DNA from 2 places in the Priestia sp. JSM ZJ58 genome. Region 1 is predicted to be linked to the other one. Evidence: riboswitches for the same ligand, from Rfam matches in the RefSeq annotation. Region 1 holds a riboswitch; the other holds the start of a gene.

The links. A riboswitch is a leader RNA that binds a small molecule or an ion and turns the genes downstream of it on or off. The one in region 1 is predicted to bind cobalamin.
Region 2: it holds a riboswitch for cobalamin, as region 1 does, so the genes downstream of both, ACH6EI_RS00085 (ribonucleoside-diphosphate reductase subunit alpha) here and ACH6EI_RS23700 (HoxN/HupN/NixA family nickel/cobalt transporter) in region 1, are expected to answer to the same signal.

Annotation. Positions count from the first base shown of each region.
Region 1 is NZ_JBISEM010000003.1:93,066-97,498, forward strand. Features, by position in the region: gene ACH6EI_RS23695 (M20 family metallopeptidase) at 1-722, opposite strand, end outside; gene ACH6EI_RS23700 (HoxN/HupN/NixA family nickel/cobalt transporter) at 954-1,751, opposite strand; cobalamin riboswitch at 1,885-2,067, opposite strand; gene ACH6EI_RS23705 (organic hydroperoxide resistance protein) at 2,173-2,592, opposite strand; gene ACH6EI_RS23710 (undecaprenyl-diphosphatase) at 2,744-3,337, opposite strand; gene ACH6EI_RS23715 (ABC transporter ATP-binding protein) at 3,484-4,416, opposite strand; gene ACH6EI_RS23720 (ABC transporter permease) at 4,418-4,433, opposite strand, start outside.
Region 2 is NZ_JBISEM010000001.1:16,731-21,163, forward strand. Features, by position in the region: gene ACH6EI_RS00075 (o-succinylbenzoate--CoA ligase) at 1-231, shown strand, start outside; gene menC (o-succinylbenzoate synthase) at 235-1,338, shown strand; cobalamin riboswitch at 1,617-1,802, shown strand; gene ACH6EI_RS00085 (ribonucleoside-diphosphate reductase subunit alpha) at 1,936-4,179, shown strand; gene ACH6EI_RS00090 (ribonucleotide-diphosphate reductase subunit beta) at 4,196-4,433, shown strand, end outside.

The sequences.
Region 1 (4,433 bases):
GTACCTTTTTCATAATCGGTTAAGCTCTGCAGAAAAATCACTTGGCGCGCTAGCTCTTCAATAGCATTGATTCCTTCTTTGTGGTGATTACCAGCGTGGGCTGCTCGTCCCCACACCTTTACGGTGAAAATCCCCGCTCCTTTGCGCGACGTTTTTAACGCACCTGAACCCGCCACCGCAGGTTCTGCTACTAGCACTGCTTCACTTCTTTGTGCTTCTTCTTCTATATATTTTTTAGAGGAAATTGATCCAATCTCTTCATCTGAATTGCAAAAAAACACAATTTTTTTATCCAGCGATAAGCCAAGCTCTTGAATCGCTTTAATCGCCCATATAGATTGTATAATGCCGCCTTTCATATCTAAAATTCCCGGACCATAAAGCTTGTTTCCTTCTGTTCTTAGACTCAGCCTTCCCTTTTCCCATACCGTGTCAAAGTGACCGATAATTAAAAGCTGCTTCTCTCCTTCTCCAATCGTAAATTTCAAGTGGTTTCCTACTTCTTTTTCTTCTATGATTTCATACCCTACGCCTAAACGCTTCTGAAACAGCTGCGTTAAATACATTCCACACTGATCCACTAACTCTTTACTGTAGGACGGTGATTCTTTTTTCACAAATCCAACTAAATCTTCGAGCATCTCTTGTTCATGTTCTTTTAAATAACTAAATACGCTTTGTTCTACCATTACCTGACTCAAATCAATTCCTCCTCCAAACAACCCCTGCTGCTTGTGCATTCATTGCTTTTATTTATCGTACGTATGAGTATGTTCTACGTTTCACATAACGACCTTAAATTATCCTTAATTATAATGGTTTTCAGACAATTTTCCATCCTTAAAATACAGATAATACTTTAACTTATTCATAACCGACCGAAAATAGCCATAAACTTCAACAAATTTATACAAAAAAGCTTCAATCTTCAACAGATTAAAGCTTTCATTTTATTAATTGACATTTATTTTGATATTTTTCCCTTTTGACTTCACACTTACAAATACAAACATAGACACTAAAAAAATAAACAAAATAACGCCAACCATTTCAAAGTTTACTTCGGCCCATGGATTAAAGAAAGTGAATGCTAAGTAGAAGGACACCCCGTATGCGAGGATAACAATAACCCAGCCCATCAAGCGGGAAGCAGATTGCCCAAACTTACTCGATTCATTCACCATTTTATGTACAATCAGTGAATCGATTGTATCTGTCAGCATCATACCAAACATAAATACTAGTCCTAATAAAAGCGGCGTATATTTGCCTGCGTTCCCTACAGCTAGAGACCACACGGCCGTTTGACTGACCGTTTCAGCTGCTAGGGCAAACAGCGCTCCTACAAGAATAATTAAAAAAGGATTCGTTGTTCCTTTTGCGATTTTCGGAATAAACTTCCCTTTTAACCCGCTCACCTGAAACTCTTCTTCTTTGTTTTTAGTTCGAAGCAAATGATATGTGTTTAATGTCCCAATCAGAAAGAGAGAGATGATAGATACCCAAGATGCAAAATGATCGAAATATGCTGGAAACGTAAAATTCTTCATCACTACGCCCAGCACCCCGGCCGTGACGGCCACCATTCCTCCATGACCGAGTGAAAACAGCGTTCCGACCCACGGGGCAAAACGGCTGCCCATTCGCCAATTATATCGGGTCTGGCCATCAATAAAAGCTAAGTGATCTGCATCTAATCCGTGCCTGATTCCTAATAAAAAGACAAGTAAAAAAACTGATAAACCTTCCATTTCCTACACTCCTTTTTTTAAAATAAAACGTAAAAAAGCCTCAATTCTATAGAAATTGAGGATGTGTCGGCATATGAAAATAAACAGTAATTGCTCACTGCGTACCTTGATACACCGCCTCTTTCCTAGAAGAGTCAAGTGTACAGAATAGGTAGGTCTCCTGGCTTGAGATCATCATTTTCTACCGCCTTCCCCGTTTTGAGTGACGATAAGATAGAAAACTCCCTGCTTACAGTGGCTGGACCGCTCGAGATTTGCACTCGATTCCCTGTTACCTCTTACGCTATGTAAGAGCACCTAAACTGTGCGAATGATTCATTTTCTTCCTCATTATACTAGTACTCCTTACAAATGAATAGAGAAAATTCAAATAAAAAAGCCCTGCTAAGCTTTACATGCTTAACAGGGCTTTTTAAAGCAATTAAACTACTTCTACCGTTACGTCTACGTTGCCGCTGATTGCTTTTGAATACGGGCAGTATGAGTGGGCTAGGTCTACATATTTTTTAGCTGTTTCTAAATCTAAGCCTTCGATATGAGCTTCAAGCGCTACAGCAATTTTTACTCCTTGATCAGCTTTATCTGGAAGCAGCTGAACCGTAGCTTTTACTTCACTGCTTTTAATTTCTACGTTATGTTTTTTCAACATAAATTCTAACGCACTGTTGAAACAAGCACTGTATCCAGCTGCAAATAGCTGCTCTGGGTTTGTTGCTGTTGTTGCTTCTCCACCAAGCGCTGGAGGTGTTGCAACGTCTAAATTAAAGATATTATCTAAAGAATGAACTTCTCCTGTTCTTCCACCTGTGTTAACGACTGTCGTTTCATATAAAGCTTTCATGTATAAATCTCTCCTCTTTTTTAGTAATTTTATTAAAATTTTTTATTTATCGTTTCTGTGATTTAATTGTACACAATTTAATTTTAAAAAACAAGTGTTAAATACATTAAAAATTTTCCAATAAAAAAAGCCGCGTATATGCGACTTTTTCTTAATAATATTGAGACTGTTCGTCATAAGCTGATTTTCGAAAAATAGACAAGTTGGTAATAGCCCTCATCAGTTTCGTATTAAAAATAACATAATGAATAAACAGCGCCAGCACGCAGCCTAAAACGGCTCCTGTTAACACATCGAATGGATAGTGAACGCCAACCCATACCCGTGAAAATGCAATGAGTGCACCCATGACAACCCACATGCGCCCTGAACGTTTGAAATGCAGCCAGATGGTAAAAGTGATAACTAATGCAGATGTAGCATGATCGCTTGGAAATGAAGAATTCGCGGCGTGATCAATAAGCTGATTCACGTGGTGAGAGATAAACGGACGATCTCGATAAGCAAATAAACTAATCACTTTATTGATAATGACTCCTGTGGCACAAGCACATAAAGCTTGAAATGCTACAACACGGCTGCCGTTTTTATTAATAAGTAAAAACAAGCCGAGTAAAACAATAAGTACATACTGGGCATAATCTGCAAAGAATACCATTAGCGAATCTACAAACTTCACATGCGAGGCATACTGATTCACCGCATGGAAAATGGTATAGTCTACTGAATTAATAGCTGATAACATAATCGAAATCCTTTCTTATTTTTAAATGTCATTAGCTATCTTATCAGTTTCTTGGGAAAATGAACATGTTTTTGTCAGAGGCTTCCTAACTGGTATTTATAAATAACGTATTCAGGATGAGTAGTAAGCCAACGGACTTTTGCCCATTAACTTACCTGCGAATGATCCACAATGTTTTTTTGCAAAAAGATTTCTTCTAAAGAAGGTTCTTCTACGTGAACTTGATAAATATCGATGCCGCATTGAATCAATTCGCGAATAATCAGAGGGATATTTCTCTCTTTTTGAAGCATCACTTTTGTGTACGTGTGATGGTATTCCACGTCCGGACTCACCGTACGGAAAAACTGTTGAATATATTCTTTGTGGCTGTTTGGGTAAGGATCATGTTTGATTATCACCGTTTTTTTCGCTTGGTATTGAAAGCGCAGTTCTTCCATTGTCCCTTCTATTAAAATAATCCCATTTTTCATAATCGCTACACGCGTACAAATCTTCTCAACTTCATTTAAATTATGAGACGTCATAAAAATCGTCTTGTCTTGATTTTGAAGTTCTCTTATTAATTCATGAATGTGGAGAGCAGATTCAATATCTACTCCAGAAGTTGGTTCATCTAAAAAGATAAGATCTGGGTCTGTTATAATTGCTTGAGCAATTCCTAACTTCTTTTTCATTCCAAATGAAAACTTTCCAACTTTCTGATGCTCATGTCCTTCTAATCCTACTTTCTTCAGTACATCAATACAGTGTTCTTTCGAAAAACGATGGCCATTTATCTTTAAAAAATAGCACAAATGATTGAGCGCTGTCATCTCATCGTAAAAGTTAGCATAGTCAGGAAGCACGCCTATTTTCTTCTGAAGCTCTAAATCAATATCACTCTGTCCCAGCAGCGTAAATTCTCCTGCTGAAGGAAATGAAACGCCGGTAAGCATATTAATAAATGTAGACTTCCCTGCTCCGTTTCTCCCTAAAAATCCGTAAATTTCTCCTTGTGGTACCTGTAAATTAATACTATTAACAATTGTTTTAGATCCATACTTTTTAGTTAATTTACTTGTTTCAATAGCATACATATTATACTTCTCTCCTT
Region 2 (4,433 bases), on a different contig from region 1:
AAAGAGGCCGGTGTAACGGGAGTAGCCGATGGAAAATGGGGACAAGTTCCTGCAGCATGCATTGTTATAAACGAAGACGTTTCAGATGAAGAGTTATCTTTACACATTCAACAATTTTTAGCAAAGTACAAACTTCCAAAGTATTTCGTTCGAGTAGAGGAGCTGCCGCGAACGGCCTCTAATAAAATCATACGCCGGAAGCTATCATCGTTCATACAGAAAGGGATTTAATCGATGATTATCAAAAAAGTACATCTTTATAAAATTGACATGAAGCTTCTTTCTCCTTTTTCAACAAGCTATGGTACGGTCCAGGATCGAGAATTGATTTTGCTTGAAGTAGAAGATGAAAAAGGATTTACAGGATGGGGAGAAGTCGTTGCTTTTTCATCTCCTTGGTATACGGAAGAAACGATTCAGACATGTTTTCATATGTTAGACGATTTTTTAATTCCTTCGCTTCTTCACCAGCAGCTTCAAAAACCAGAGGATGTTCAAAAGTTATTCAAACCTCTAAAGCGGAACAACATGGCTAAAGCAGCTTTGGACTGTGCTGTATGGGATTTGTATGCAAAGCGCCAAAATAAGCCCTTAGCTGAAGTAATTGGCGGAATAAGGCCTGCTGTAGAAGCTGGAGTGGTAGTTGGCTTAAATGATATTTCCATCATGAAAGAACAAATAAAGACTTATATGAAAGATGGTTATAAGCGCTTTAAAGTGAAAATTAAGCCAGGCGCTGACTATGAGCTACTGAAACAAATTCGAGATGAATTTCCAAGCATTCCTCTTATGGCTGATGCCAATTCAGCCTATACGTTAAGCGATAGTGATTCATTGAAAAAACTAGATGAATTGAATTTAATGATGATCGAACAGCCGTTAAGTTCGGATGATATCCTTGATCATCGATTATTACAAAAGCAAATGAAGACGCCGATTTGCTTAGATGAAAGTATTGTGAGCTATGAAGATGCACGTCATGCAATCGAACAAAAAAGCTGCAAGATTATCAATGTGAAAATCGGTCGAGTTGGCGGAATGTCTGTAGCAAAAAAAATTCATGATTTATGCGCCCTACACGGTGTAAGGCTTTGGGTTGGCGGAATGTTAGAAGCCGGGATTTCACGAGCTCATAACATCGCCCTTGCCACACTGCCTTCTTTCACGATACCAGGTGACATTTCTGCGTCGTCTCGCTATTGGGAAAAAGATATTATTAAGCCCGAAGTAGAGGTAGAAGCCGGAGTAATAAAGGTGAAGGAAAAACCGGGGATAGGATACGATATTGATAAAAAGTTTATCAAAACAATCACAGCATTTGAAAAAGAATACAAATAATTAAAAACCGTTTTTTATGAAAAACGGTTTTTTTATTGATGTTGGCAATGTTTAGTAGAAAAATAGGACAAATTTTTTAAAAAGAGCACATTGTTCCATCAAGCGTGTCAAAACATGTTATGATGGAGTAGTTTGATGAAAAAAGTCGAAGGATTTTATCGTAAAAAACAAAATTATTTTTGAAAATAGGTTGATAGTTTTCTAAGTTGTCCTATATAATGTGTTTATAACATAACACAATATGTTGTTTGTTAAACAATAATAAAATACTATATTTTGTGTTTTCCAGTGAAAAAGGTGTCTGATAAAAAGACTTAAAAGGGAATTTGGTGAAAATCCAAAGCTGTCCCCGCAACTGTGAATGCTGATGAAATAAGGAGATCCACTGTGAGTAAACATCATGGGAAGGCCTTAAAGTAAAAAGAAGCATAAGTCAGGAGACCTGCCTTTTTTATGTCGTTTTATCTTCTTCGGGAGGTGAGAGGGTAGAGCGAGGATTGAGAAAAGACTTAGTGTCTTCTTCTATCTTCGTTCTATTCGCTCACCGAGGTACGGTGAGCGATTTTTTATTTTGAAGTGAAGAGAGGAGCCATATTTATGGTGAATACATTAAAGCCTACAATTCTACATGAATTAACTGCATATATTGAACGTTTAAAAAAAGAATTTACGCAACTTGATTTTTCTTTGTATGAGGAAAAGGTTATTCAAACTGTTACAGTAAAGGAAAATATGACGGACGAAAAGGTTGCAAACGTACTAATTTTGGCAGCCCTAGAGCGTATTTCAATGGAAGAACCAGATTGGACGTACGTGGCGGCAGACGTCTACTTAAACGAACTATATCGAAAAGCAGCGGACAACCGAGGTTATGATAAAAAAGAGAAGTACGGTTCGTTTTATCAGCTTATTCAAGAACTAACAAAAATCGGCATTTATAATAAACAGCTATTAAAAACATATACAGAAGAAGAAATTAATGAAATTGCTTCAGTCATTATTCCTGAACGCGATCGTTTATTTACATACATTGGATTGCTGACATTAGCAGATCGCTATTTAGCGACATCACATGATAAGCGTGTATACGAATTACCGCAAGAACGTTTTCTTATCATTGCTATGACGCTGATGTCTCAAGAAAAGAAAGAAAATCGAACAGCATTAGTAAAAGAAGCGTACTGGGCGCTTTCTAGTCTATATATGACGGTTGCCACACCAACACTCTCAAACGCAGGAAAGAGCTACGGACAGCTATCTAGCTGCTTTATTGATACGATTGATGACAGCTTACGCGGTATTTATGATAGCAATACAGATTTGGCCACGCTTAGTAAAAATGGAGGCGGAATTGGTGTCTACCTCGGTCATATTAGAAGTCGAGGAAGTGATATAAAAGGTTTTAAAGGCGTATCATCAGGAACAATTCCATGGATGAAACAGCTAAATAATACGGCTGTAAGTGTCGATCAGCTAGGTCAACGACAAGGAGCTATTGCTGTATATTTAGATGTTTGGCATAAAGACATTTTTTCATTCTTAGACGCGCGTTTGAACAATGGTGATGAACGCCAGCGCACGCATGATTTATTCACTGGCGTATGTTTGCCAGATTTGTTTATGGAAAAAGTAGAAGCACGTGAAGACTGGCACTTATTCGATCCTCACGAAGTTCGTACGCTGATGGGCTACTCGTTAGAAGATTTTTATGATGAAGAAGAAGGCAGCGGTTCGTTCCGCACTCGTTACGCTGAGTGTGTAAACAATGAACAGCTTTCAAGAGAAACAGTGCCTGCTATTGAGATCTTCAAGCGCATTATGCTTTCGCAGCTTGAAACCGGAACTCCTTATATGTTCTATCGTGATACGGTTAACCGAGCTAATCAAAACCGACACGCGGGCATGATTTACTGCAGTAACTTATGTACAGAAATCACGCAAAACCAAAGTACAACGGTCGTAACAGAGGAAATTACGGAAGACGGAAAAATTATTATTACAAAGAATCCGGGCGATTTTGTTGTATGTAATCTTTCTTCTATTAACTTAGCGAGAGCCGTAACTGAAGATGTACTTGAACGTTTAATTCCAATTCAAGTACGCATGCTTGATAATGTTATTGAGTTAAATGATTTGCCGGTACTTCAAGCAAAGCTAACGAATCAAAAGTACCGCGCAGTAGGGCTTGGCACATTTGGCTGGAACCATTTGCTTGCCTTAAAGAAAATAGCATGGGAGACAGATGAAGCGGTAGCATATTGCGATGAATTGTATGAACAAATTTCTTACTTAACCGTGCAGGCAAGCATGAACTTAGCTAAAGAAAAAGGCGCATATCCATTATTTAAAGGCTCAGATTTTGAGTCAGGCGCTTATTTTGAAACACGTGAATACACGAGCGAAGCGTGGAGTGAACTGCGTAGCGAAGTTCAAAGCAATGGGATAAGAAATGGATATTTAATGGCTGTAGCACCTAATTCATCAACATCTATTATCGCGGGTTCTACGGCAAGTATTGATCCGATTTTCCGTAAGTTTTATTCAGAGGAAAAGAAAAACTATAAAATCCCAGTGACGGCACCAGATTTATCGCCAGCAACAAACTGGTATTATAAGTCCGTTTATTTAATTGATCAGCACTGGAGCATTAAGCAAAACGCCAAGCGCCAGCGTCATATTGATCAATCTATTTCATTCAATTTATATGTACAAAATGATATCCGAGCAAAAGAGCTGCTGGATCTTCATATGACGGCATGGAAAGAAAAATTAAAAACGACCTATTACGTACGTTCAACATCAAGTGAAGTCATTGAAGAATGTGAAAGCTGTCATAGTTAAAAGGAGTGAATAATTGATGACAAGCATGTTAAAACGAGAATTAATGAACGAAACAGCTCCGAACCGTTCGACAGGAATCATCAACGGCAAGAGCTCCAATATTCTAAACTGGGATGACGTCCGATTTTCATGGGCGTTCCCTAAATACAAGCGTATGCTAGCTAATTTCTGGACGCCGTTTGAAATTAATATGGGTCAAGATATTAAACAGTTCCCTCAGTTAACCGCTGACGAACAAGAGAGCTTTCTAAAAA